DNA from 2 places in the Corynebacterium sp. 1103A genome. Region 2 is predicted to be linked to the other one. Evidence: predicted binding sites of a transcription regulator. Region 2 holds the regulator's gene; the other holds the start of a gene.
What was found. The regulator LexA, encoded in region 2, represses DNA repair genes until DNA is damaged. The targets are predictions, from matches to a motif close to CGAACANNTGTTCG.
Positions count from the first base shown of each region.

Region 1: a site for LexA is predicted at 9,277-9,290, ahead of QQS52_RS06535 (HNH endonuclease signature motif containing protein). Genes of this name have one in related genera too.

Region 1 is NZ_JASTTF010000007.1:26,661-41,115, forward strand. Features, by position in the region: gene QQS52_RS06500 (succinate dehydrogenase cytochrome b subunit) at 1-177, opposite strand, end outside; gene ramB (acetate metabolism transcriptional regulator RamB) at 601-2,010, shown strand; gene QQS52_RS06510 (MetQ/NlpA family ABC transporter substrate-binding protein) at 2,062-2,937, opposite strand; gene lpdA (dihydrolipoyl dehydrogenase) at 3,120-4,532, opposite strand; gene QQS52_RS06520 (alpha/beta hydrolase) at 5,149-6,492, shown strand; gene QQS52_RS06525 (alpha/beta hydrolase) at 6,528-7,607, shown strand; gene QQS52_RS06530 (M1 family metallopeptidase) at 7,694-9,118, shown strand; gene QQS52_RS06535 (HNH endonuclease signature motif containing protein) at 9,383-10,957, shown strand; gene rfbB (dTDP-glucose 4,6-dehydratase) at 11,171-12,169, shown strand; gene rfbD (dTDP-4-dehydrorhamnose reductase) at 12,263-13,633, shown strand; gene rfbA (glucose-1-phosphate thymidylyltransferase RfbA) at 13,645-14,455, shown strand, end outside.
Region 2 is NZ_JASTTF010000008.1:94,291-108,745, forward strand. Features, by position in the region: gene QQS52_RS07435 (PTS fructose transporter subunit IIABC) at 1-1,719, opposite strand, end outside; gene QQS52_RS07440 (1-phosphofructokinase family hexose kinase) at 1,759-2,727, opposite strand; gene ptsP (phosphoenolpyruvate--protein phosphotransferase) at 3,177-4,946, shown strand; gene QQS52_RS07450 (DeoR/GlpR family DNA-binding transcription regulator) at 5,047-5,829, opposite strand; gene lexA (transcriptional repressor LexA) at 6,086-6,790, opposite strand; gene QQS52_RS07460 (hypothetical protein) at 7,047-7,493, shown strand; gene nrdR (transcriptional regulator NrdR) at 7,614-8,072, shown strand; gene hrpA (ATP-dependent RNA helicase HrpA) at 8,088-12,026, opposite strand; gene QQS52_RS07475 (hypothetical protein) at 12,190-13,182, shown strand; gene QQS52_RS07480 (LysR substrate-binding domain-containing protein) at 13,276-14,229, opposite strand; gene QQS52_RS07485 (peroxiredoxin) at 14,373-14,455, shown strand, end outside.

The DNA of each region.
Region 1 (14,455 bases), on a different contig from region 2:
CAAGTACAGCTTCAGGTTGCCGGCCATGTGGCCGACGACGAACAGGGCGAACAAGAGACCGCTGACCGCCATGATGAGCTTGAGAACCCACGACGGGACGCCGGGGGTCTGGCGAATCGGTTCTTCACTGATACGACCGTGAGCGATTGCCTCACGGTCAGGTTTCTTCAAAGTCATGACACCTCCATAGTCAACCTAGACTTTACGCAGGATATGGGCCTTTCTCCTAGTTACGAGCTGGCCTTAAGCGCCGCGGGCAAGTTTCGCTCACCGCGAAGTTCCCTAGCTTTAGGTAAGGGTGCCCAAATCTGGGTTTTAGGAAACGTGGCGCCACCTTGGCAACTCGCAATTAGAAAACATGCGTGTTGTGTAATTATTTCGCCATTTGTGAGGTTGATCACCCGGCGAGTAAATGGTGAATGACTTACCCCAATTGGTGTCATACTTTCGCAGGTGTTGCCCCCAGATCGGACGTTTTCCAAAACCGGACGTTCGTACCTTTTATCCCCTAAGCACGACTTTCACACCACCGCTAAGAACCTTCACACAAAATTTGCTAAAACACTGTTATAGGGGCATTAGGCAGGTAACCTATCCGTCATGACGAAGACTTACGTGGGCTCCCGGCTGCGGCAGCTGCGACGCGAAAGAGACCTCAGCCAGGCCTCCCTGGCGTCTACGCTGGGCCTGTCGGCCAGCTACGTGAACCAGATCGAGCACGACGTGCGTCCCCTCACCGTGCCGGTCCTGCTGCGGATCACCGAAGTCTTCGGCGTGGACGCCACGTTCTTCTCCCGCGACGACGACTCCCGGCTGCTCGCCGAAATCCAGGACGTCATCCAGGACAAGGAGCTCTGCCCCTCCCCCGTGGAGCTACAGGAGCTGTCCGAGCTGGTCTACAACCACCCCACCGTCGCGCGCACGCTGGTGGACATGCACCGGCGCTACCGCAACGTCCGCGACAAGCTGTCCCTGGCCACGGACTCGCGCCGCGTCACAGACTCGGCGCAGGCGCTATCGATGCCCCACGACGAGGTCCGCGACTTCTTCTACGCCCGGCAGAACTACCTGGACGGCCTCGACCACCACGCCGAGGAACTGGCCGGGGAAGTGGGCGTCGAACCCTTCCACATCCGCGACACCGAGCGGGCCTTGGCGGACCGGCTGCGCTCGAAGCATAACCTGGAGATCAAGACCGTCGGTCAGCTCGACGGCACTCTGCACCGGCTCGACCGGGAGGCCGGCACCCTGCTGCTGGCCAGCCGGCTGTCCGAGGGTCAGCGCGCCTTCCGCATGGCCACGGAGCTAGGGTTTCTGGAGGCCGGCGATCTCATCACGGATGCCGCCGACGAGGAGCCATTTACGTCCCAGGCCTCGCGTCGGTTGGCGCTGCGCGGCATCGCTAGCTATTTCGCGGCCGCGACCGTGCTGCCCTACGGCTTAATCCACTCGGAGGCAGAGAAGTCTGGCTACGACGTGGAGTTTTTGTGCCAGTCCTTTGGTGTGGGCTACGAGACAGTCGCCTCCCGGCTGTCCACCCTGCAGCGCGACAACCAGCGCGGCATTCCTTTTACTTTCGTGCGCGTGGACCGCGCGGGCAACATGTCCAAGCGCCAATCCGCCACCGGCGTGCACTTTTCCAATTCCGGGGGAACCTGCCCGCTGTGGAATATCTACGAGACTTTCTCTCGGCCCGGCACTATCTCCCGGCAGCTGGCGCAGATGCCGGACGGCCGCAACTACCTATGGGTGGCGCGTACGGTCCAGTACCTGCAGGGCCGCTACGGTGATACCAACAAGATGTTCGCCATCGGGCTCGGCTGCGAGGCGCGGCACGCCGACCGCACTGTATACGCCGCCGGCCTCGACTTGTCCGCCATGTCCAGCGCCACCCCCATTGGCGCCGGCTGCCGCATCTGCCCCCGCAGCAACTGCGCCCAGCGCGCGTTCCCGCCCATCCACGAGGCGCTGGACATCGACACGCACCGCTCGGCGGTGGCGCCGTACTAGGGGCTTCGGCGCTGCTTGTCGGCGCTTGATCCCGGCGCGTGGTGTCCGCGCCTATTCCGCCTCGAGTTCGTCCATGACGCGCTGCAGGACCTCGTCCATCTCCTCCGGGGAGCGCTGGACCTGGACCGAGGTGCCCTGGGAATCCTCGTCGACGGCCGCCTGGACCTTCGGGTCGTGCCAGAGCTGCGCGAGCTCGCGGTAGACCTCGTTGTCCTTGTCCTCGGCGCGCACGACGAAGGCGTTGATGTACGGCGCGGCCTCGCCGGAAGCCGGATCGTCCTGGGCCACGGCGGTGGTCGGGTCGATGCCGGCGCGCTCCAGGAAGGAGTTGTTGATGACAGCCGGGGTGCCCTCGCCCCAGGCGGAGGTGGTCTGGGCAGCATCGACGGTAGTGACCTTGACCTTGGACTTGGCTTCGTCGACGTCGGCCGGCGTCGGCGAGAGGCTACCCTCGACGGTCAGCTCGACCAGGCCCGCGGAAGCTAGCACGTTGAGCGCGCGGCCCTGGTTGGACGGATCGTTCGGGATGGCCACCGTCTCGCCATCGATGCCGTCCAGTGAGTCGTGGTCCTTCCAGAACAACGCGAGCGGCACGATCTCCGTGGAGACGATCGGCACGAGATCCTCGGTGTTGCCCACGTTGTACTCCGCCAGGAAGCGCAGCGTCTGGAAGTTGTTGATGTCGTTCTGGCTCTGCGCCAGCGCGACGTTCGGGGTGGCATAATCCTCGAAGTTCTCGACCTCGATGTTGAAGCCGTTGTCCTCGGCCACCTCCTCGAAGGCGGTCCAAGCCTTCTTCGCGGCATCGGTGGTGCCGACGACGATCTTCTGGTCCTTGCCCTCCCCGTCGGAGCTAGAGCAGGCCGCCAGCCCGGTGCTGGCGAGGGCCACGGCGGTGGCGGTAGCGATAATGCGGCGAAGCTTCATGCGGTTGTCCTTTGCGTTATTCGGCGCGCCCTGCCTGGGCACTCCCGTGAACTAAGCGGTCTAGTACAGACTAACAAAGTGTGAACCGCTCGGTCTGTAAAACGCAAAAATTCCCTACCCCAACGGGTGGGGCAGGGAATCCGGACAGGCTCCTTAGGAAGGCTCCTTAGAGGCTGACAATCTTAGAGGTTGATCATGTGGCCGCCGATGCCCTCGGCAGCCTCCTTCATAGCCTCCGACAGGGTCGGGTGCGTATGGATGTTGCGACCGATCTCCTCGGTGGTCAGGTCGAAGCGCTGCGCCAGGGTCAGCTCCGGCAGGAGCTCCGAGACGTTAGCGCCGACCATGTGGCCGCCCAGCAGCTCGCCGAACTCGGCGTCGGCAACCAGCTTGACGAAGCCGGCGGTCTCGTTCAGGCCCGCCGCCTTGCCGTTCGCGGAGAACGGGAAGCTGGCGACCTTAATCTCGCGGTCCGGGAACTTCTCCTTCGCGGCCTCCTCGGTGTAGCCGAAGGAAGCAACTTGCGGGTTGCAGAAGGTCGCGCGCGGCATCATCTGGTAGTCGCCCAGCTCCTGGGTCTCGGCGCCGGCGATGGTCTCGGCAGCCACCACGCCCTGCGCCTCGGCCACGTGGGCCAGCTGCAGCTTGGCGGTGACGTCGCCGATGGCGTAGATGCCGTCGACGTTGGTGCGCATGCGATCATCGATGGCGATGGCGCCGCGGTCGGTGAGCTCGACACCGGTATTTTCCAGGCCGTAGCCCTCGGTGCGCGGGGCGAAGCCGATGGAGACCATGCAGCGGTCGACGGTCAGGGTCTCGGTCTTCTCGCCGTCCTTGGACTCGATCTCGACGGTCACGTCGTCGCCGTTGTCCTTGATAGAGGTGGTCTTGTAGCCGGTCTTCAGGTTCACGCCCAGCTTCTTGTACTGCTTGGCGATCTCCTTGGAGGCGTCCTTATCCTCGTTCGGCAGGACGCGGTCCATGAATTCCACGATGGTCACGTCCACGCCGTAGTTGGCCAGAACGTAAGCGAACTCCATGCCGATGGCGCCGGCGCCCACGATGACCATGGACTCCGGGGCGTCTTCCTTGAGGATCTGCTCCTCGAAGGAGACGATGTTGCCCCCAATCTCAACGCCCGGCAGGGACTTAACGACGGAGCCGGTGGCGATGATGCAGTCGTCGAAGGTGAGGGTCTTACCCTTGTCGTCCCCCTCGGTGATCTCAATCGTCTTGGCGTCCTTAAAGGAACCCAGACCGTTGACCTCGGCGATCTTGTTCTTCTTCATCAGGTAGTGCACGCCCTTGACGATGCCCGAAGAAACCTTGCGGGAACGCTTGTGGGCTGCCCCATAATCGAAGGAGACCTCACCGGAGATACCAAAGTCCTTGGCCTCATGGTTGAAGGTGTGAGCCACCTCGGCATTCTTCAGCAGCGCCTTGGAGGGAATGCAGCCGACATTGAGGCAGATACCGCCCCAGTACTGCTTCTCCACCACGGCTACCTTTTTGCCGAGCTGGGCTGCGCGGATGGCGGCGACGTAGCCGCCAGGGCCCGCGCCGAGTACTACAACGTCATAATGTTCATTAGTCACGTTCCCAAGGATACGTAACTTTGACCACGCTGTCTGCCAAAGGGGCAAACAAAGCGCGGTAGCAGGGGCCTGTCCGGGGTTATTGCCCCGGGGAATCCGGGGAGATTGCCTCCCGAGCGGATGTCTTTAGAACATCCGTTTTAGAACATCCCAAGCGCCAACGCGATGGTGGACGAGGTGGAGGAACCAGCGTGGACGAGTCCGCCCAGGAATTCGTTGATCTGAACCAAGATGGTGTCGAAAGCGTTCATTTTTTAAAACCCTTCTTTAAACGGTGGAGAGACAGTGCGAACGCGGTTAAGCGGTGCGGTTGTTTTAACGAAAAATTCCCAGCTCGCGTTACGCTGGAGGGGAACTTCCGGGCGGCTAGCCGGCATCGGCAGCCGGAAACCCTCTAGATTATGACACACCTTTCACTTGCGCACCACCTGTTACGTGTCCGGCTGCTAAGCTATATTCGCACTGTGAGCGACAGGTGTTTTTTAGGCTCGACCTTGCTGAAAAATTTCAGCTAACGGACAGCTGCTAACAACTTTGTTTTCGCCTACGATAACCAGTCAGGAAACTCTCTCTACCCTTTGCAAAAAGGGCCCCTCTCTCAGGAAGCGTTAACCTCATGAAGATTATTCGCCCGCTGGTTGGCACCACCGCCGCCACTGCCCTTGCCCTTGGCCTCTGTGCCTCCCCGGCCCTGGGGGACGAGCCGGCCGTCGAAAGCCCGGTCGCCGCAGACTCCCCGGAAGCTGTTGCCGACTTGGAAGAACCGGCCGCCGACCCGGAGGTTGCCGACGCCATCTTAGGCGACGAGAACGCTCCCGAATCCGCGCAGTCCGACGCCGCTACTGCGGAGGCGGAGACCGCCGGGGCCGGCGAGTCCGTCATCACGGAAATCAACCTGGCACAGGAGACCGCCCCGGCGTGGTCCACCAACGCTGACGGCAAGCGCGTCATCAGCCCGTCCAAGATGGCCAGCGGTAAGCAGTGGATGGCCTACGCCCAGGCCAGCTCCTTCAACCGCGAGCACGTCAAGGCCTTCAACGCCACCTCGCCGGCCATGGGCGGGCGCGAAATCCCGCTGGCGGTCATTACCCCGGACGGCAACTTCGACCAGGCCCGCCCGACCTTGTACCTGCTCAACGGCGCCGGCGGCGCGGACCAGGACATGGAGTGGATCAAGCAGACCTACCGCAAGGATGTCGACCCGACCAAGGAAGGCACCCAGGACATGGTCGACTTCTACGTCGACAAGGGCATCAACGTGGTCATCCCGCAGGCCGGCGCCTTCTCCTACTACTTCGACTGGCAGAAGGATCCCAACAGCAAGTACCTCAAGGGCCCGCAGAAGTGGGAGACCTTCCTGACCCAGGAGCTGCCGGGCGCGCTGGAGCAGACCATCAACGGTAACGGCAAGCGCGGCATCGCCGGCATGTCGATGTCCGCGACCTCCGCGCTGGTGCTCGCGCAGCAGCACCCGGACCTCTACGACGCGGTCGGTTCCTTCTCGGGCTGCGCCGCCACCTCGACGGTGCTGCCGCACCAGTTCGTCGGCCTGACCGTCAACCGCGGCGGCGCCACCCCGGAGCAGATCTGGGGCGCCCGCGGCTCTGCCGAGAACCGCCGCTACGACGGCCTGGCTAACGCCGAGAAGCTCCGCGGCCACGAGATCTACGTGTCCGCCAACTCCGGCCTGGTGGGCAAGGAAGACACTGTCTCCCACCTGATGAACCAGGGAGCCGACCTGTCGACCGCCCTGGCAGGGTCCTCCACCCTCACCATCGAGGGCGGCGTCATTGAGGCGGCCATGAACGCCTGCACCCACGACCTGAAGGCCAAGATGGACTCCCTGTCCATCCCGGCGGACTGGAACTTCCGCAACACCGGTACCCACTCCTGGCCGGGCTGGATCAAGGACATCAGCGAGTCCTGGCCGACCTTCGAGCGGGCCTTCGGCGAGAATTAAAACACTAAGAACATAACCAGAAAGAGAGCGCTAGCATGAAGCGACTGAGTACCCTCCTGGCCACCGCAGCCCTGGCTGCCACGGCCACCGCCGTCCCGGCGGCCACCGCAGCCACCCTGACCCCGGCCGACGTCAACGGCGGCGCCCCGGCCTCGGAGGTTAGCGACCTGCAGGTCACCGACGCCGTCGCGAACTCCAAGTGGTACAAGCAGTACAAGGACGACGACCGGGTACTCAAGCTGCAGGCTAGCTCTCCGGCCATGGACGGCCGCCAGATTCCGCTGGCCGTCATCCCGGCGGGCGAGCCCAACCGCCCCACCATCTACCTGCTCAACGGCGCCGGCAGCGCCGAGCAGGACGCGGACTGGCTATCCAAGGCGCAAACCGTCGACTTCTACGCCGACAAGAAGGTTAACGTCGTCATCCCGCAGGCCGGCGCCTTCTCCTACTACACCGACTGGGCGCAGACCCCGAACGGCAAATACCTGCAGGGCCCGCAGAAGTGGGAGACCTTCCTGACCAAGGAGCTGCCGGGCTCCATCGAGTCCCGCCTGCAGGCCAACAACAAGCGCGCCATCGCCGGCATGTCCATGTCCGCGACTTCCTCGCTGCTGCTGGCCCAGCACAACCAGGGCTTCTACGACGCCGTCGGCTCCTTCGCCGGCTGCGCCGCCACCGCTTACCCGATGGAATACGAGTTCCTGCGCTTGACCGTCAACCGGGGCGGCGGCCAGCCGGAGCAGATGTGGGGCCGCCAGGGCTCCGCAAATAACCGCTACAACGACGCCCTGATGAACTCGGAGAAGCTGCGCGGCGCCAAGCTCTACATCTCCTCCGGTTCCGGCCTGGCTGATGAGACCGCCATGCCGAGCTACCTGCAGTCCAAGGGCGCTAGCCAGGCTGAGGCCGCCGTCGGCTCCGCCGTCAACCAGGTCGAGGGCGGCGTCATCGAGGCCGGCGTCAACCATTGCACCCACAACCTCAAGGCCAAGCTGGACTCCCAGAAGATCCCGGCGACCTACAACTTCCGCAACGCCGGCGTCCACAATTGGACCGGCTGGCGCGAGGACCTGGAGAAGTCCTGGGCCACCTTCTGGCAGGCCTTCTACAACTAATGCGGTGTTCTAAACGCGAGCTGTAAGGCCGGTTTTCGGACTGGCTCCTGGGGCTTCCTGCAAGGGCGGTAGAATTAGCATCTATCATGATGCTTTCTTCTACCGCCCTTTCTACTGTTTCTGGTTCTCCTGCTGGTTCTGGTGCTCTTGCGGGCTCTGGCGCTGTTGTTGGCGCAGGGTCTGCCTCTAACGCCACCCGGGACCCGTACACCAAGGTTGACTACAACCTGGGGTTTCGGGTGCGCCACTACCAGCTGGAGCTGGACTACAAGGTCGAGCCCAACCTGCTGTCTGCGCAGGCCACGTTAACCATCGAGGTAGGCGAGGAAGACCTGAACGCCCTGCAGCTCGACCTGGGCCCCGCGATGGCGGTACGCCGCGTCAGCTGTCCTGCGGGCCCAAGGGTGGCCCGCTTTAAGACCTCGGGCGGCAAGCTGCGAATTTCGTTCGCGGAGCCGGTGGCATCGGGAGCAGAAATCACGCTGGCAATCCGCTACGGCGGCAACCCGCGGCCCATCGCCAGCCCCTGGGGTGAAATCGGTTGGGAGGAGACCGAGTCCGGTTCCCTAGTCGCCAGCCAGCCCAACGGGGCGCCGAGCTGGTTCCCGTGCGACGACCACCCGAGTCAGAAGGCCACCTTCGACCTTGCCATCACGGCCGACAATCCCTTCACCGTCGTCGCCAACGGCACGCTGGTCAGCAAGACCACGGCGGGATCGTCACGGACGTTGTGGCACTACCGCATCGATAAGCCTATGGCTACCTACCTGGCGACGGTGCAGGTGGGCGAGTTCAGCGAGTTCCGCCTGGGCCCCAACGCCGTGGCCTACGCGCCGGCGAACCTGCGCGGACAGGTGGCTGAGGAATTCGGGCGCCAGCAGGAGATGCTCGATTTCCTGTCCGAGACCTTCGGGCCGTACCCCTTCCCCGACTACCGCGTGGTCGTCACCGAAGACCAGCTAGAAATCCCGCTGGAGGCGCAGGGCATTTCCATCTTTGGCTCCAACCACGTGCGCGGCGACCACGCCTTCGAACGGCTCATCTTCCACGAGCTTTCCCACCAGTGGTTCGGCAACGCGGTGGGCCTTAGCCGCTGGCAGGACATCTGGCTCAACGAGGGTTTCGCTTGCTACTGCGAGTGGCTCTGGGGCGAGCACGCCGGCCAGTCCGCGGCCCACGATGCCGCCCACTCCCACTACTCGGTCCTCTCCCGCAAGCCCCACGACCTCCTGCTGGCCGACCCCGGGACCCGCGACATGTTCGACGACCGCGTCTACAAGCGCGGCGCCCTGTTCATCCACTCCCTGCGGCGCCTGCTTGGCGATGCCACCTTCTTCCCCCTCGTCCGCTCCTACCTCGCCGATAACCTGCACGGAAACGTGGTTGCGCAGGACTTCTGGGAGGCTCTGACGGGGGCTGTTAAGGATGCTTCCGGAGTTTCTGTTGCGGACGTGGAGGGCCTCTGGAATCAGTGGCTGAAAGAGCGGGAGTTGCCCCGGTTCCCGAAGTAGTTGGCGCTGCTGGGGGCTGGTTGATTGGGCTTTGTACGGCTGGGGCTTTGGGTCGTGATTGGCTGGGCCTTAGTGGGCCGTGTTTGGCTGGGTTGGCTACATATTTTAGTTGCACCTTAAACTAAGCCAGCTCTGTCGAACAGGCGCTTTAACAAATTCGAACATATTTTCTTTTTTGCTGTTGACACGGGCTTTTTCTTCGATACACTTGAACGCGTAAGCGAATAAAGGTTCTACACGACGGTTCCTTAGGGGGTGACCGCCATGACTGACCAGCACGACGAAATCCTAGCAACACTCAAAGAAATCTCTGGCTCCATGGAGCGGTTACGCTCCCTGATGAAGAATCCCGAGGACCTGTCCTTTGGACGTCTTCACCGCGGCTTCGAAGCCTTCGAATACGCCTTCAACAACAAGACCGTCATCGATGGCGCCTTCGCCTTCCTCGCTGAACGCGAAGACGCTGGCCGCCAGGTCGGCTCATCCAAGGCCATCGACTACCTCATAGCGCGCCTCGGCCTGGATTTTGCCACCGCGCGCGATCGGCTCGAGACCGGCCGTGATCTGTTCAGCCCCCTCGACGAGGCCGCACCTACTCGGGAACCGACCCCCCTGCCCGACGATGTCCAGGCTGTCAGCGATGGGGAGCGCGCCCGCCAGCAGGCTGCCGACACGGAAGCGCAGCGCCGGGCACAGGCGGAAAAGGAAGCGGAGGAGCGTCGCCGCAAGCGCCTCCTGGAGGACGGCCAGACCACTAGCGCCAAGGTGCTCGCAATGATTGAATCGGAACTCAAGCACCTCAACCGGCACGCCACCCCGGGCCACAAGCAGCTGCGCGAGCAGGCTCTGGAGAAGGCAAAGGACACCTCGCTGCACACGCTGCGGGACTGGCTGCGCAAGCAGATTAAGAACGCCAACCTGGCCGCCCGTACCCCGGAAGGTACCAAGGACAAGGATGCCGCCTACAAGAAGCGCCGGCTAGCCCTATCCAACCCGGATGCCGACGGCGGCGTGCACGTCCGTGGCTACCTGGACCCTGCCACCGCCGCTCTCGTCAAGAGCGCTCTGGCGAACGCACGCAACGCAGACAACGCCGCTTTGAAGGAAAGCGGGCTGGACCAGGAGGACAAGCGCACCTTCCAGGAGCGCAACGTGGACCACCTGCGCTACATCTGCCGCCGTTACCTGTCCTCCAAGGACCAGTCCACGGGCGGCGCCGCGGGCCTTCTGGTCACCCTCACCATGGATGACCTTGAGAATATGACCGGCGAGAGCCGATTCCCGACGACCGCGGGAATCTCGGTCAGCCCGCTCGACCTTCTCCGGATGGGGCTCGCCGAGCACGACTTCCTCTGCGTCCTCGACCCCCACGGCTTCCCGCTCGAGTTGGCGCGCAACAAGCGCACGGCAAGCCTATGGCAAAAGATTGCCCTGGCCGCCTCCGAGCTGGTGTGCACCCACCCGGACTGCAATCGGGCCTGGGTTGACTGCGACGTCCACCACGTCATCGCCTGGGCTCTGGGAGGAGACACCGATATCTCCAACCTCACGCTCCGGTGCCGACGCCACCACGTGGACAACAACGACTTCCGGGATGGCGCCAACAACATGGGCCACGCCGACAGGTCCCCCGAGACCAGGCGTACCGGCCACCGGGCCGGGCCGGGACAACCGCTGCGGTTCAACGAATCGCCCGCGGCCCAGCAATCGTGCGGTCATAAGGTCCGCCACCGGGGTGTGCCACCCACTGGCACCAGTCTTGGACCCCGTGCCGGTTCCGCCTCGAGCGGCGAGGCTCCCCCGCCAGACCCGCACAGCCAGGCTCCGTTGTTTAGTTAAGATGTTGTCCCTGTTCACCCTCCCCTGCCAACGGCACGCCCGTGTGTCTTGGCGGGGATTCACGCGTGCCTGGGATCTTGGGGCTCTTGAGGCTTCTCGGGGCTGCCCGGGGCTGCCCGGCACTTTCCGGGGCAGCTTGGGTCTACTGGTCTGCTCGTGGTGGGAGATGGCGGTGGCAGGCTCCGAGGCAACCGCTGAAGTAGGATGGTGACCATTATGTCTACGTTGCTCGTGACCGGCGGGGCCGGCTTCATCGGTTCCAATTTCGTCCGGCTGACCCTAGCGGAAACCGACTACTCGGTGGTGATCCTCGACAAGCTGACCTACGCGGGAAACCGCGCCAACATCGCCGATCGGGAGGGCGACCGCTGCTCCTTCGTCCAGGGCGACATCACGGACGCGGAACTGGTCAACCAGCTCGTGCGGGACGTTGACGCGGTGGTCCACTTTGCGGCCGAATCCCATAACGACAACTCCCTGCGCGACCCGTCGCCATTCATCCAGACCAACCTGGTGGGTACTTTTACCCTGCTGGAGGCTGCCCGCGCCCGCGGGACCCGTTTCCACCACGTTTCTACCGACGAGGTCTTCGGCGATCTGGAGATTGGGGCCGACACGCGCTTTACGGAATCGACGGCGTATCAGCCATCGTCGCCGTACTCGGCATCGAAGGCGGGATCCGATCACCTGGTGCGCGCCTGGGCGCGGTCCTTCGGCCTGCCCGTGACGGTGTCGAACTGCTCGAACAATTACGGCCCCTACCAGCACATCGAGAAGTTCATCCCCCGCCAGATCACGAACATCCTGTCCGGCCTGCGCCCGAAGCTGTACGGCACCGGGGAGCAGGTGCGCGACTGGATCCACGTCGACGACCACAACCGGGCCGTGATCGACATCCTGGAACGCGGCCGGCTGGGCGAGACCTACAACATCGGCGCCGACCAACCCGACACCAGCAACCTGCAGGTCATGGAAACCATCTGCGAGTTGATGGGGGCCAACGGCTTCGACCACGTGGCGGACCGCCCCGGACACGACCAGCGCTACGCCATGGACGCGACCAAGCTGCGCACCGAACTGGGCTGGGCCCCGCGGTTCCCGGATCTGCGGGCCGGCTTGGAAGACACCATCGCGTGGTACGCCAACAACCGCGACTGGTGGGAGGCCAGCAAGCAGGACGTCGAGGCCGGCTACGCCCGGCAGGGACAGTAGGATCGGCCAGGGTCTAGCAACCAGGTCTAACAAGCAGACCTAACAACCAGACCCAAAACCAGACTTAACAACCAGGAACCACGGAAGGACAGAATGGACATTCGCACCACGGGCATCGAGGGGCTCCTCATTGTGGACTTGGACGTCCACGGGGATGACCGGGGCTGGTTCAAGGAGAACTGGCAGCGGGAGAAGATGGTGGCGGCCGGCCTCCCCGACTTCGCGCCGGTCCAAAACAACGTGTCCTTCAACGCGTCCGCCGGGGTGACCCGCGGCCTGCACGCCGAGCCCTGGGACAAGCTGGTCTCTGTCGCCTACGGCAAGGTCTTCGGGGCCTGGTGCGATCTGCGGGAAGGATCCGAGACCTACGGCGAGTTGGTCACCACCGAGATTGGCCCCGGCACGGCCGTCTTCGTCCCCCGCGGGGTGGCCAACGGCTTCCAGGCCCTGGAGCCGACCGCCTATTCCTACCTGGTCAACGATCACTGGTCCCCGGAGGCGTCTTACCCGGCCGTCAACCTCGACCTGGTGGACTGGCCGCTGGAGCCGACCGAGATCTCCGACAAGGACGCGGCCCACCCGCAACTTGCCGAGGCTACCCCGATGCCCCCGCGCAAGGTCCTGGTCACCGGCGCCGACGGGCAGCTCGGGCGCGCCCTCCAGCGGATCCTGCCCCACGCCGAGTTCGCCACCCGGGCCGATCTCGACATCACCGACCCCCACCTCGCCGAGGCCCGCCGCTGGCGCGACTATTCCGTGATCATCAACTGCGCCGCCTACAACAACGTCGACGGGGCCGAGCGCGATCGCGCGACCGCCTGGGCCGTCAACGCGCAGGCAGTGGCGCGGCTGGCCGGCATCGCTAGCGCCCACAACCTGACCCTGGTGCACGTCAGCAGCGACTATATCTTCGACGGCACCGAGAAGGTCCACTCCGAGCAGGAGGAAGTGAGCCCGCTGAGCGTGTATGGGGCATCGAAGGCGGCTGGCGATGCCGCCGCCCAGGCCACCGCCCGCCACTACGTGGTGCGCACCAGCTGGGTCTTCGGCGACGGCAACAACTTCGTCGCGGCCATGCGCGGCCTCGCCCTGCGCGGGGTGGAGCCCGAGGTGGTCGCCGATCAGCGCGGCCGCCCCACCTTCGCCGAGGACCTGGCCAAGGCCATCAAGCACCTGCTGGAGTCCGGGGCCGAGTACGGCGTCTACAACGTCACCAACACGGGTGACACCGTCGGGCGGGACGAGCTGGCGATGGCCACCTTCATCGGCATCGGACACGATCCGGCCGAGGTCCACCCGACCACCACCGATCACTTCGCCCAGCCCGGCGCGGCCCCGCGCCCGACCGAGTCGACCCTCGATCTGAGCAAGCTGGAGGCCACCGGCTTCCGGCCCCAGAACTGGCGGGCCGCCCTGGCCCTCTACCTGGCGTTGTACCCGGCCGCCGGGGAAGCGGAAAGCTAGACTTTTAAAGCATGAAAGGCATCATCCTGGCCGGCGGTTCCGGCACGCGGCTCTACCCCATCACCCAGGGGATCTCTAAGCAGCTCATGCCGATCTACGACAAGCCGATGGTCTACTACCCGCTGTCCACCCTGATCCAGGCGGGCATCCGGGAGATCCTCATCATCACCACCCCGGAAGATTCCGCCTCCTTCCAGCGCCTGTTAGGCGACGGATCCCAGCTGGGCCTCATGCTCTCCTACGCAGTCCAGCCCCGCCCCGAGGGCCTGGCGCAGGCCTTCATTATCGGCGAGGAGTTCATCGGCTGCGACGACGTCGCCCTCGTTTTGGGCGATAACATCTTCGACGGCCACGGCTTCAGCAGCGCACTGCCCGAATGCCGATCCCCGCACGGGGGCGTCATCTTCGCCTATGAGGTCTCCGATCCCCAGCGCTACGGCGTGGTCGAGTTCGCCCCCGACGGGCGGGCCATCAGCATCGAGGAGAAGCCGGATCACCCGAAGTCCAGCCACGCCGTCGTCGGCCTGTACTTCTACGACAACCAGGTCTGCGAGATCGCCCGGTCCATTCAGCCCTCGGCCCGCGGGGAGCTGGAAATCACCGCCGTCAACGAGGAATACCTACGCCGCGGGGAGCTCTCGGTCAAGCGCATGCGGCGCGGCGACGTATGGCTGGACACCGGCACCGTGGATTCGATGAGCGAGGCCTCCGCCTACGTCGAGGTCATCCAGAAGCGCACCGGCACCGTCCTGGGATCTCCCGAGGTAGCCGCCTTCCGCGAGGGCTTCATCGACCGGGAACAGCTGCTGCGCCTGGCCGTCG
Region 2 (14,455 bases):
TGCCATGACCGCGGCCATGATCTCCATAGAGGCCTGGTCGCCGGTGGACAGGCCGGCGGTGGCAAAGAGGTAGGCCGCCTTGTTGACCGGGCCGCCCAGGTCGAAGCACATCATCAGGCCGAGGGAAAGCCCCAGCAGGACCGCTGAGGAACCGGTCATGGAGCGCAGCCAGTTCTGCAGGCCCTCCATGATGCCGGCCAGCGGCGCACCCAGGAGCATGTACATCAGCACGCCGACGACCAGGGTGGAAAACAGCGGGATGATGACCACCGGCATCAGGGAGCCCAGCCAGCGCGGGACCTTCCAGCTGCCGATCCACATGGCCACCAGGCCGGCGATGAGACCAGTGACTAGGCCGCCGATGAAGCCGGCACCCAGCAGCACGGCGATGGCGCCGCCGGCAAAGCCGGGGGCGATGCCGGGGCGGCCGGCCAGCGCGAAAGCGATATAGCCGGACAGCGCGGCCACGATGAAGCTCATGGCGGCCTGGCCGGTGGCGAACAGGACCGCGCCCAGGTAGAGCATCATCCCGGAGCGCTGGAATTCCATCATCGCCCCGTCGACCTCAATGGTATTGCCCGGCAGGTTGGTCGGGGAGTAGTTGGTAGTAATGGCCTGCCAGCCGTTGGCGACGTCCGCGCCGCCGAAGAGGAAGCCGAGCGCCAGCAGGAGGCCGCCGGCGGCCACGAACGGGACCATGTAGGACACACCGGTCATGATCGCCTGCTGGATGCGCTTGCCCCAGCCCAACTTGGCGCCTTCGTCGGCCTCGTTGGACTGGGCCGCGGCGGTACCGCTGACCTTGCGGGCGTTTGGGTTCTGCGCGGCCGCCACGGCCTCGTCCAGCATAGTGCCGGGCTCGTTGATGGCGCGCTTGACGCCGGACTCGATCACTGGTTTGCCGGCGAAGCGCTCCCGGTCGCGGACCCCGACGTCGGTGGCGAAGATGACGGCATCAGCAGCCTCGATGACGCTGCCGGGAAGCGGCTCCTGGTTGGCGGAGCCCTGGGTCTCCACGTTGAGCTCAATATCGGAGCGGCTATCCGCGTTTTGCGCCAGCGCGTCGGCTGCCATGTAGGTGTGGGCAATACCGGTCGGGCAGGCGGTCACCGCCACGATACGCGTGACCGCGGCACCGGACGCCGACTCCTGTGCACCGGTGGCATCAGTGCGAGGAGATGCAGCGGCACCGGTGACCGCGGTGGCCCCGGCCTGTGCCCCGGTGCTATCGGCAGACTCAGCGGCCTGCTTCTTCGGCTTCTTTTCGGCGTTGACCACGCCGAGCACGGCATCGACGACCTCTTCCGGGCGCTGGGCGGTGCGCAGGAGCTCGAGGAAGTCGGGGCGGACCAGCGCGCGGGCCAGCTTGGACAGGATCTTCAGGTGGGCCTTGCCGCCGCCTTCGGGGGCGGCGATGAGGAAGACCAGGTTCGCGTCGCCATCCGGGCCGGAGAAGTCGACGCCGTCGGCCAGCCGGGCAAAGGCCAGGGTCGGCTCGGTGACCGCGGTGGAGCGGCAGTGCGGGATGGCGACCTGCCCGGCCACGCCGGTGCGTCCCTTCGACTCGCGTTCGATGGCTGGTTGGGCTAGGCCTTCGACCTCCGTGGCGCGGCCGGTGGTGTGCACCAGCGTGGCCAGCTCGGTGATGACCGAGTTGACGGAATTACCGAAGTGGGCATCAAGGGCCACCAGGTCGGCGGTGATGATCTCAGAAGCCATGAGACAGCTCCATTTCTTTAGGATTTCGGGAAAGGACGTTTAGCTATCAAGTTCGTCGAGCGTGGTGCCCGCCAGGTCGATCTGGTCCGGCCGGGGCAGGGTGGTACCGGCCAGGCCCGCGGCGGCCGTGCCGTAGGCGACGGCCTGGCGTAGCGACTCCGGGCGGCTGGTCCCATTGGTACGCGCCAGCAGGTAACCGGCGAGCGCCGAGTCGCCGGCGCCGACCGTGGAGACGACCTCGGCGGTCGGGGGTGTGGCCACCCAGGCCCCATTCGCGGTCACAAGTACCGCGCCGGCACCGCCCAGGGTCACCAGGATTTCGGTCACTCCGCGCTGCACCACGGAGCGGGCAGCAGCCACGACTCCAGAATAATCGCCGCCCGCGGCCTGCTTCTCGAGGGCAAGCCCGTCTTCGCCGGCGAGCTGGCCGAGCTCGAAGCCGTTGGGCTTGAGCAGGTCCGGTGCGGCCGCCTCCAGGTTACGGGCGATTTCCAGCATCGGCTGGTCAGACGTGTCTACCGCTATCTGGGTCTGCGGGGAGGCGCTGCGCAGGGCCTTGATGAGCGAGGAATACCAGCCGGTCGGGCAGCCCGGCGGCAGGGAGCCGGCCAGGACCACCCAGTCCGCGTTGGCCGAGAGGGCACCCAGGCGCTGGATGAGCTCTTGCTGGACCTCCGGGCCTACCAAGGGGCCGGGGCCGTTGATCTTGGTGGTGTCACCGGCCGGGTCGGTGATCGTCGTGTTCACGCGGATGGTCTGGTCGAGGGGTACCGCCTCGTAGGGCAGGGAGGCCTCCTCGACCAGGGAGAGGAAAAGGTCCGAGGGGCCGGCCGGAAACAGCGCAACGGTGGGGTGCTCCGCCAGGTAGGCGGCGTGGGTGACGTTGATCCCTTTGCCGCCGGCGACTTGGGAGACGGACCGGGCGCGGTGGACCAGCCCGGTGGTCAGCGGTTCATCGAGGGATAGGGTCGCGTCGATGCTGGGGTTAGGGGTCAGGGTCAAAATCATGGTGGGTGGGCTTCCTCCGGCGGGCGCTTCGACCATGCGTTCCGCGTTTCACGGTAGTTGTCCTTAACCGCCGGCGCAGGGCCCAGGGCGGGGTGGGACTAGGCGGCGGGTCGCGGCCGAGTGGTCGAGGGGTCAATGTCAACGAGCTGTAACGCGTGACAACGTTTGCAGACGTTTACTTCGTATTGTTGCCCGACTATGCCCGTATGTCAATGAGTATATGTGGTTTTCCGTGGGTCTCGGTAGACTAGGCGGAAAGTTGTTCTCTTGCGGAGGCTTCTAGGGCCACCCCGAGTCTTGTTCTGCGGGGCCGAGGCGTCCCCGGGTCGGCTCCGGAAGAGCTGCAGTATTTGTTTCTAGTGAGTACTGGCGAGCCTGAGTAGGATTGCCTTCACAACGCGTGTATCGATCTTGTCTACTTAGTCTTTAGCCGTAGGGAGAAGTTTTAGATGACCAAAACCGACAACACTGGCAGCTTGGCGGACACCACGTCGGCGAGCGCTGCGGCCAACGAAGCTGGACAGTGGGGCACCATCGCGGGCACCGGTGTGGTGGCCGGCGCCGCCTACGCTCCCGCGGTGTGGGTACGTCCCCGCCCGCAGCTGCCGCAGTCCGGCGAGGCCATCGTCGCGGAAGACCAGCGCGAGGCCGAGTTTGCGCGCTTCCAACAGGCCGCGGAAACCGTCGCGCAGCGTCTCGACGGCCGGGCGGCAAGCGCTGAGGGCCACGCGGCGGAGGTCCTGAAGGCCACTGCCTCGATGGCGCGGGACAAGGGCTGGCACAAGACGGTGCGCAAGAACGTGCGCGGCGGCAATGGCGCGGAATACGCGGTCGTCGTCGCCACGGACAAGTTTGTCTCGATGTTCGAATCCGCCGGCGGCGTCATGGCCGAGCGCACCACGGACCTGAAGGACGTGCGCGATCGCGTCATCGCCGAGCTGCGCGGCGAGGACGAGCCGGGCCTGCCCTACGTCGAGGGCGAGGCCGTGCTGCTGGCCGACGACCTGGCGCCGGCGGATACCGCGACGCTGGACATCGACCGGATCAAGGCCCTAGTGACCGAGCTGGGCGGGCCCACCAGCCACACCGCCATCATCGCGCGCCAGCTGGACATCCCGTGCATAGTGGCCACGGGCGCGAAGTTGCGCGAGCTTGCCGCAGGTCAGTGGCTGTTCGTGGACGGTTCCCGCGGGCTGGTCGAGACCGGCGCGGACTCTGAAAGCTCGCGGGCCGCCGTGGCCGAGTACCAGGCCAAGGCCGCCAAGATCGCCCAGTGGGAAGGCCCGGCGCAAACCAACGACGGCTACCGCGTGCAGCTGCTGGCCAACGTTGCCGACGGCAACGCCGCGCGGCTGGCGGCCGGCACCCAGGCCGAGGGTGTGGGCCTGTACCGCACCGAGCTGTCATTCCTCAACGCTTCGGAGGAGCCGAGTGTCGACGAGCAGGCCCAAATTTACGCCAAGGTCTTCAACGCCTTCGGCGACCGCAAGGTCGTCGTGCGCACCCTGGACGCCGGCTCGGACAAGCCGATTAGCTACGCCACCCTCGATGACGAGGAGAACCCCGCGCTCGGCGTGCGCGGCCTGCGTATCGCCCGCGACAACGAGTCGCTGCTGACCCGGCAGCTGGATGCCATCGCCCAGGCTGCCGAGCAGCGCCCGGAAGGCGCGCAGACCTGGGTCATGGCGCCGATGGTGGCTACCGCGAACGAGGCCCGTTGGTTCGCCGGCCTGTGCCGGGAGCGCAACCTGATCCCAGGCGCGATGGTTGAGGTCCCCGCCGCTGCCCTGATGGCAGACACCATCATGCCGCACCTCGACTTCGTGTCCATCGGCACGAACGATCTGACCCAGTACACCATGGCCGCGGACCGCCTGTCGCCGCAGCTGGCGTACCTGACCGACCCGTGGCAGCCGGCCGTGCTGCGGCTCATCCAGCACACCTGCGTGGTCGGCGGCGACAACAACGTCCCCGTCGGCGTCTGCGGCGAGGCCGCCGCGGATCCGATGCTCGCTGCGGTGCTCACCGGCCTGGGCGTTAACTCCCTGTCGGCCTCCTCGACCGCCGTTGCCGGCGTGGGCGCGCAGCTAGCCGAGCTGAGCCTTGAGGACTGCCAGAAGATCGCAGCAGCGGCCGTGTCCTGCGAAGGCCCCTCTGAGGCCCGCGAGAAGGTCCGCGAGCTCATCGAGGAATTGTCCCGCCCCGCGGCGGACAACTAAACGTCGCCGAAAACCACCATAACCGGCGCAGGCCCCGCTTTTAAGTTGCGGGCCTGCGCCGGTTGTTTGGTTTGTGGGGAAGGGAGGGGAAGGGCCTTCTTTAAGCGTCGGCGGTCACGACCGTGATTTCGCGCTCTCGCAGCGCGTCGACGAAGCTTTGCGGTGCCGCCGAGTCCGTGATGACGACGTCGATATCGGACAGCTTGGCAAAGCTGACCAAATAGTCGTTGCCCAGCTTGGAGGAGTCGCACAGGACAACGACCTTGCGGGCGTTGGTGACGAACGCGGCCTTGATGGCCGCCTCCTGCGCGTCCGCTGTGGACAGGCCGTGGTCCAGGGTCAGGGCGTTGGTGCCGATGAAGGCGACGTCGGCGCGCAGCAGCGCCATGGTGCGCAGGGCTGTGTCACCGACTACCGCCTGGGTAATGCCGCGCACCGTACCGCCCAGCAGCTGGACGTCCTTGATGCCGTTATTAGCCAGGGACAGGGCAATGGGCAGGCTGTTGGACACGATGGACAGCTGGTTAGCCAGCGTGCTGGCGGCGATCAGGTCGCTTAAGGCATTCGTGGTGGTGCCGGCGTCCAAGAAGATGCTGCCCGGGGCCTCGGGGAGGAACTCGAGGGCGGCCTCGGCGATCGCGGACTTCGCCCCCGTGGCCGAGCGCGAGCGCGTGTCGAGGGTGAACTCGGCCGTCTGGAAGGTCTGCGAGGCCACTGCGCCGCCGTGGACGCGGTGCACCACGCCTTCCCGGTCCAAAACGGCCAAGTCGCGGCGAATGGTTTCTGCGGTGACGTCGAATTTGTGGGAGAGTTCCGTCACATTGACGCGTCCCTCGACGGCGGTGAGGGACGCAATCTGCCGACGGCGTTCTTCTGCATACATGGGGGTAGTTCTCCTCGGTCCGTGGGTACGCACGCTGATGGGCTAGCGCACACGGTGAAATGGGTCTACTCAAATTGTCCCAGAAAAACCGCGTGGGCAAACACAAACAGAAAAACCCAAGCGTCCGATTCTTGGGTTGCTTGGGTATTTCTTGAGGTAGATCGGACAAACCGGACCCGGGATCACACGCACGGCGTGAGAGTTTGCATGCCTGATTACCTCAGAAAGGGGGAATAACGCGGGATGTTCCAGGGAATTAAAGCTTGCGCATCACGGAGACGACCTTGCCCATGATTTCTGATTCGTCCCCGTTGATGGGGGAGTAAGCGTCATTGTGCGGCAGCAGCCAGACGCCGGTGGAGTCGCGGTGGAATTCCTTGACGGTTGCCTCCTCGCCGTCTAGGAGGGCCGCGACGAAGTCGCCTTCCTCGGCCGTGGACTGCGAGCGGACGATGACCCAATCCCCGTCGAGGATGCCGGCGTCCCGCATGGAGTCTCCTACGACCTGCAGCATGTAGAGGTCCCCGCCGCCGACGACCTCGTCCGGCATAGGGTAATAGGTGTCGATGTTTTCTTCGGCCGTGATGGGGGTCCCGGCGGCAATGCGCCCGACGACGGGGATATAGCTGACCTGGCCCGCGTCCGGCGGGGTCTGGGGGAGCTCGGCGGACTTGCTGGCCTTCTCGGTCTTCGCGTCTTCCCTCTCAGTGTTGAGGTGGCGAACGTCGACCGCGCGCGGCTTGTTGGGATCGCGCCGCAGGAAGCCCTTTTCCTCCAGCTGCTTGAGCTGATAGGCCACCGAGGATGTGGACTGGAGGCCGGCCGCGTCACCGATCTCACGGATGCTCGGCGGGTAGCCGCGCAGGAGCACGGCGTCGTGAATGACCTCGAGGATGCGCCGCTGGCGGACACTCAAGGAGTCCAGGGTGGGCTTCTGTGAGGATTTGCTGGGTCGGGCCATGGTCTTTAACTCTCCAAGTTGGTTGGCAGGTCGGATAGTCGGTCACAGGCGCTGCGGGCCCGCGTAAATTCCTACCTTCATTTCTAGCACGAAAAGTACAAATGTTCGAGATCTTTGACCGCGCGCTAGACAAATTCTGGGAAGCTTGCTATAAATCGAACACAGAACCTAATTCGAACATTCGAACGAAGGAAAGTCGGAGCCATGTCGGGGTCTAGATTTAGACTCGGTGGCACCAAAGAAAGGAAAGATTACTTTGACTCTCGCATTTGATGACCGCCGTATTGCTAACACCGAATATGCAGCTTACCGCTCCGGTGCTCTCGCGCCTTCCGTGGTCCCCGCGGCCGCGGTGTGGGAGCCTTCCGCCCGCTTTCCCGGAAGCCGTAACCCCAACGCCGGCTGGCCGGGAGGCGGCCCGGCCGGCACGAGTGAGCGTTATTCTCGAACCCTCACGCTAGATAATCGAACAGACCGTCGTTCGCAGCACGCGCTTAGCGCCGAGGATTTCGCAGGGCAGCTGCGCGGCGCTGCCTCTGAGCAGGCGTGCCAGAAGGGGAACTACGCGCTCGGTGCTGTGTTCGGATTTGCCGTCTTCCTAGGCACGTTGGCGGCGGGCATGGGCCTAGTCGACGGCACGGATACGGCCGGTTCCTTGGGCACGGCGTATAGCGCCGTGACCCAGCAAGCCACCCTGAACTAGTAAGCGGGCTCGCCCGCCCGGTTGAGGCGCGCTCCGGCGCAGTAGACTGGTAGCGCATCCGCTTTATCTGCTGTAGCGGATTGAGCGGGAAAGCTAGAAAGATATGGGGAGCGAGCCACATTGTATTGCCCATTTTGTCACCACGAGCAGTCACGCGTTATTGATTCCCGCGTCGTTGACGCGGGTGCGTCCATCCGCCGCCGGCGCGAGTGTTCTTCGTGCCGGGGCCGTTTCACCACGGTCGAAAAGGCCGTGCTGTCCGTGGTCAAGCGCAACGGGCTGTCCGAGCCTTTCAGCCGCGACAAGCTGATCCGCGGCGTGCGCCGAGCCTGCCAGGGCCGCGACGTCTCGGACGACGCGCTCAAGCGCCTGGCCCAGGAGGTGGAGGAGACCGTGCGCAGCCACGGCAGCTCCCAGATCAACGCCAACGATATTGGCCTTGCCATCCTCGATCCGCTACGCGACCTCGATGAGGTGGCGTACCTGCGCTTTGCCTCCGTGTATAAATCCTTCGACAGTGCGGACGATTTCGAGTCGGAGATCCGCCTGATCAAGCGCCGCGACCGCAGCAGTTTTTAGGCTCCCGCTGCGGCGCTAGGCCAGCTTATCGACCGCCTTTTGGATGCGCCGCAGGGACACCGCGTGCGCGGTGCCGAGGCGCTGGGCGAACAGGGAGACTCGGAGTTCCTCTATCATCCAGTAGATTTCGCGTACCGCCTTGGTCTTGGAGCGGCCGGCCGGCAGGGAACGCAGGCGATTGTTGAGGTAGGCCTTGGCCTCTTCGACCTCGTCCTGGCGGTCCGCGTCCTTGTCCGGATCCAGGTTCATCTCCTCCAGCCGGATGCGCACGGCCTGCAGGTAGCGTGGCAGGTGCCGCAGGTGCTCGATGCCGTTTTTCGTGATCGCCTGCGGGGGAAGCAGGAAATCCAGCTGGGCGCGAAGGTCGTCAATGGCCGGGCCGGTCCACTTGTTGAGCTCGTCGGTGACGCGGCCGTATTCGACCAGGCCCGGGGCGATGGCGACGACCATCTGCCGCACGCGCCCGGGAACCGCCGGGGCAACCTTTTTGCGCAGCTGGTCGAACTTCTCCGGGGAACGCACCGGCCCGCCGGCCTCCAGCATGAGGTCGCGGATGGCGGCCACGCGGGCGTCGGAGACCAAGCCCTCGGCGCCGCCGTGCGGGTAGTTGTCGATGGCCACGCGTTGCTGCAAGGGCAGGCCCTTGACCATGGGGCGCGGGTTGACGGTGATTTCCCGCATGAGCAAGGTCAGCGTCGTGGTCAGCATGGCGGCATCGGCCGCAGCCTTGGTGGGGTGGACCTTGACCTCGACTCCGTCTTTCGTGGCGACCAGCGCCGGGTAGGCGGTGACCTCGTGGCCGTCCACCGTGGTGTGAATCTCGTCGTCGATATCGCCCAGGTTATCGGCGTGCCATTCCTTCACCGCGGGTGAGGAGGAGGTGCGGCTGGCCTTGGCCACGGAGGAGCGGATGGAGCCGGCTTGGCGGTGCACCAGCGCGGAGAGATCGCGGTCGGAGTCGATGACCTTGCCCCGCTTATCGATGGCCGCGTAGTTCATGCAGAGGTGGTCGGGCAGCGACTGCGGGCGGAAATCCACGGCGTTGATGCCTTGTCCGCCGAGCTCGCGCAGGACATCGGCGAGCTCCTCCGTGATCGGGCCCGCGTAGGGGACCAGCTTGTCCAAGGCGCGCGCCGCGAACTCCGGGGCGGGCACCACCGTGCGGCGCAGGGCCTTCGGCAGGCTGCGGATGAGCTCGGTGACCAGCTCTAAGCGCAGGCCCGGCACCAGCCAATCGAAGCCGGTCGTGTCCAGGCCGGCTAGCATGGGCACCGGCACCTGGATGGTCACGCCGTCCATGGGATCGCCAGGGCTGAAGTGGTACGACAGGTCTAGCTGCACGTCGCCTGCGCGCCAGGTATCGGGGAAGTCCTCCTCGGTCACGCGGTTATCGTCGTCATTGACTAGCGCTTCCGGATCGAAGTCCAGCAGCGCGGGGTGGGCGCGGTGCTCCTTCTTCCACCAAGAGTCGAAGTACTTGCCGCTGGTGATATTGGCGGGCAGACGCTCGTCGTAGAAGGCAAAGAGGGCGTCCTCGTCCGCTACCAGGCCGCGGCGGCGGGCTTTGTCCTCGTACTCGGCCGCCTTGTCGAGCTTTGCTACGTTGTCGTGGAAGAAGGAATGGTGGGTATTCCACTCGCCGCCGATGAGCGCGTGCCGGATGAACAGGTCCCGGGCCGCGGCCTGGTCGACGCGGTGGTAAGGCACCGAGCGGTCGTGGACCACCGGCACGCCATAGAGCGTCGACTTCTGCTTGACCATCGCCGTGGCCCGCTTGGTGGACCAGACCGGGTCGGAATAGCTGTGCTTGAGCAAGTCGGAGGCCAAGCGCTCGACCCAGGCGGGATCGATCTGGGCGACATCGCGCGCCCACAGCCGGGAGGTCTCCACGAGCTCGGCGGCCATGACGAACTCCGGCGGCTTCTTCGCCAGCGCGGAGCCGGGGAAGACCATAAAGCGCGTGTTACGAGCTCCGTGGAACTCCTTGGAGTTTCCGTCGCGGGCGCCGACATTGGACAGCAAGCCGGACAGCAGCGCCTGGTGGATGGCGTTATCGGCCCGCTTGCCGGATTCCTGTGCGGTCCACTTGAGCTGCTTGGCTACCTCGCGCAGCTGGCGCACCAGGTCGAACCACTCGCGGATGCGTATGTAGTGCAGGTATTCCGCCTTCATCTGCTTGCGGAAGGCGTTGCCGGACTTTTCGTTGCGGGAGTCTTTGATGTAGTCCCATAGCTTGAGCTGGCTTAAGAAATCCGAGGTCTTGTCCTTGAACCGCGCGTGCGCCTGGTCGGCCTGGGCCTGCTTTTCTAAGGGGCGCTCGCGGACGTCCTGGATGGTCATGGCCGCCACGATGACGATGACATCGTGCAGGCAGCCCAGCTTGTGGGCCTCCACTAGCATCCGGCCCATGCGCGGATCCACCGGGATGCGCGCCAGCGTAGCGCCGGTCTTGGTCAGCGTGGGCAGTCCGTTCTTGTCGGCCGTGCCCAAGGCGCCGAGCTCGTTGAGCAGGGCGATGCCGTCGCGCACCGCCTTGTCCGCCGGCGGCTGAACGAAGGGGAAGCGGGAGATATCGCCCAGCCGCAGGGAGACCATCTGCAGGATAACGCTGGCCAGGTTGGTGCGCAGGATTTCCGGGTCCGTGAACTCCGGCCGCGAGAGGAAATCCTGCTCCGAGTACAAGCGGATGGCGATACCGTCGGCCACACGCCCGCAGCGTCCGGAGCGTTGGTTTGCGCTGGCCTGCGAGATGGGCTCGATGGGCAGGCGCTGGACCTTGGTGCGCGTGGAGTAGCGTGAGATACGCGCGGTGCCGGTGTCCACGACGTAGCGGATGCCGGGCACCGTCAGGGAGGTCTCCGCGATGTTGGTGGACAGCACGATGCGCCGGCCCGAGTGCGGGCTAAAGACCCGGTGCTGCTCCTGGTTGGACAGGCGGCCGAAGAGGGGAATGACCTCCACGCCTTTCCACTTCTTGGCCTCGATGACCTCCATGGCGTCGCGGATGTCGCGCTCGCCGGGGAAGAAGCACAAAATATCGCCGTCGCCTTCGGCCATGAGCTCGTTCAGGGCCTCGATGAGTCTGTCCAGCGGATCCTGGTCGACTACCTTGCCGCCGGCCTCGAATTCCAGGGGCCGGTAGCGGATCTCGACGGGGTAGGTGCGGCCGGAGACCTCGATGATGGGCGCGGGGCCCTCCGAGCTGGCGAAGTGTTGGGCGAAACGCTCCGGATCGATGGTCGCCGAGGTAATAATCACCTTCAGGTCCGGGCGCTTGGGCAGCAGCCGCTTGAGGTAGCCCAGAAGGAAGTCGATATTCAGCGAGCGCTCGTGGGCCTCGTCGATGATGATGGTGTCGTAGGCGTTGAGGAAGCGATCGCGCTGCATCTCTGCTAGCAGGATGCCGTCCGTCATTAGCTTGACGGCGGTGGACTTGGAGACCTGGTCGTCGAAGCGGATGGCGTAGCCAACGGTCTGCCCTATCTTCTGGCCCAGCTCATCGGCAATCCGCTCGGCCACCGTGCGGGCCGCCAGGCGCCGCGGCTGCGTGTGGCCGATGAGCCCGCGGCGGCCGCGGCCCAGCTCGAGGCAGATCTTCGGGATCTGGGTGGTCTTGCCGGAGCCGGTCTCGCCGGCGATGATGACCACCTGGTTGTTGTCGATCGCCTGCGCGATGTCGTCCTTGCGGGCGCTAACCGGCAGGCTATCCGGGTAGACGATTTCCGGCACCAGGCGGTCGATGCCGCGCACGCGTTCTTCGGCGGCGTCGATGTCGGCGGAGATCGCCGACAACGCGTGCGGGGAGCGCGCCTTTTTCAGACGGCGCCGGAACGAACGCTCGTCGGCGCTGCGCACGTTTGCCAACCGGGCGTAAAGATCGTCGTGGCTGGGCGCAGCGGGAGAGTTGTCGCGCGCGGAGCGGGGGTCTTGCGGGTCCTTGTGTGTATTAGCCATTGTCGCAGCTAATTCTACTCATGGCGCCGGGCTAGGGCTCAAACCGGTAACTATTGGGACACTCTTTCGGAACAGATGGAACGCGCAGGCCGGATGGATGATACCGTCACTGGGTAGCCAGTTCCCGCCGCATTCAGTTGATGATTGTCAGAAAGGACCCACCATGACCACCCCGAACGATCCGCGCGACGGGCAGTCGCCGAACGAATCCTTCGGCGACCTTCCGCGCTACGAGCCGACCAACCACCCGGAGGACAACCCGAATTTCGGCTCCGCTTTCCCCGGCGAGCATGAGGCCCCGGGCTACGGTTACGCGGGCGGGCAGGGCTACGCGGGTGGCTACGCCGACTACCTGCATGGGCCGCAGCGCCCACAGGCGGTCCGGTCCATCGGGTGGGGCTTTTCCGCCTTCGGCCGCAACTGGAAGACGCTGGTGCCGCTGGCGCTGGTCCTGGGCATGGCCGGGGCGATCCTCTCGATGGGTATTTCCTTGCTCACCGGCGGGAATTTCGAGACCGCGTACTCGGGCAACTCCATGGTCACCAGCCTGCTTAGTCTGGTGATCTCGCTGGTCGTTACTCCGGTGCTGTACCGGTTTGCCACCTGGCACGTCGACGAGCCGCGGCCGGGATTCGGCGCCCTCGGCAAGGACGTGCACTGGGTTGCCGCCGGCGTCTACCTGGTGGTCCAGGGGATTATCACCATCATCATGGTGGGCGGAATGCAGCTGAGCGGCTTCACCGAGATGAGCGAAACCACCGACCCGGCCGAGGTGGATCCGAGCGTCTTCGCGGGTGTCTTCGCCTTCTTCTCGACCTTTGCCCTGCTCACCTTCTTCCTGTCCCCGCTGTTTACGCTGATGGCGTGGTTCGCGGCGGACGGCAAGACCGGGTTCGGCGCCTCCTTCTCGACGGGCTTTGCCGCCGGTAAGAAGAACTACCTGCAGCTGTTGCTGTTCAGCCTGCTGGTGGGCCTGATTTCCTTCGGCATCATGCTGGGTGTGGCGCTGTTGAGCCTGCTCTTTATCAGCTTTGGCGTCGTGGGCGTCATCATCATGTCCATCGTCGTCATGCTGGGCGCCAGCATCGTGGCGGCCATCGTGCTGCTGGCCCAGGCGCACATGTACCGCTCGTGTGCGGCCAGCGTTGGCCTCTAGGAGGCGTTTAGTAAAGACTTCACCCTGCCCGGGAGCACCTAGTTGTGCCCCGCGGCGGGGTGAAGTCTTTGTGGCGTTTTAGGTTGTTTTGGGTTACTGGATGGACTCGCGGGAGCGGGTCAGGGCCTTATCAAAGGCGTCCTTGACGGTCTCGCCGAACTCGCGGAACTCATCGGCGCGGGCGGCGGAGTTGCGGAAGACTATGCCGATCTGGCGCTGGGCGGTCACGGAGTTATCAAAGCGAGCGATGCCCAGCTGCGGGTGGTTGGCCTCCGCGGCCAGGGCTGACTCCGGCACCAGGGTGGCGCCGAGGCCCGCGATGACCAGCTGCACGATGGTGGTTAGCGACGATGCCCGGGTCACCGAGTTGGTGGCCTCCGACGGGTTGATCTTCGCCTGGCGGCACAGGTCCACGATCTGATCGCGCAGGCAGTGGCCGTCGTCGAGCAGCAGCAGATCCAGCGAGTCCAGGTCGTCGAGCTTCAGGTCCTCGCGGCCGGCCAGCGGGTGCTCGTTGGGCACTACCACGGCGAAGTCCTCGGTGTAGAGGGGGACTTCCACCAGCCCGGAGGCCTCCGACGGCAGGGCGATGATGGCAAGGTCCAGCTGGCCGTCGCGCAGGCGTTGGAGCAGGTGCTCGGTCTGTTCTTCGACGATCCGCGGCTCCATGTCGGCGAACTTGCTGTGCAGGTTCTTCAGCAGGTCCGGGAGGATGTACGGGGCCACGGTCGGGATAGCGCCGATAGTCAGGGGGCCGGAGAGCTCCCCGTGGGCGCCGCGCGCGTGGGCGAAGAAGGCGTTGGCGGCCTCCAGGGTGGCCTTGGCGTAGGGCAGGAGCTTCTCGCCGGCGGCGGTGACGATGACCCGACGGGTGGAGCGTTCAATTAATTGGATGTCGAGGCCTTGCTCCAGGGCGACCAGCGCCTGGGACAAAGAAGGCTGGGAAATCTGGAGCTTTTGGGCAGCCGTGCCGAAGTGTTTATTTTCGGCGATAGTGACGAATGTGCGCAGCTGAGCGAGGGTAGGACGGTATTCTTTATTATGCATACTTATCATTATATCATTAATAAATAGGACGGTCTATTGACGTTCCGGAAACTGATAGGCATAATGGAGGCTGTTGGCTGCTAAGGCGGCCGCAGACCACAAATCTGGACTAAGCAACCTCATTAAAGGAGATGTTGTCAACAATGCCTATCTTGACCGTTGGGGAAAAGTTCCCGGAGTTCAACCTGACCGCGCTCACCGGTGGCGACCTGCACGACGTGAACGC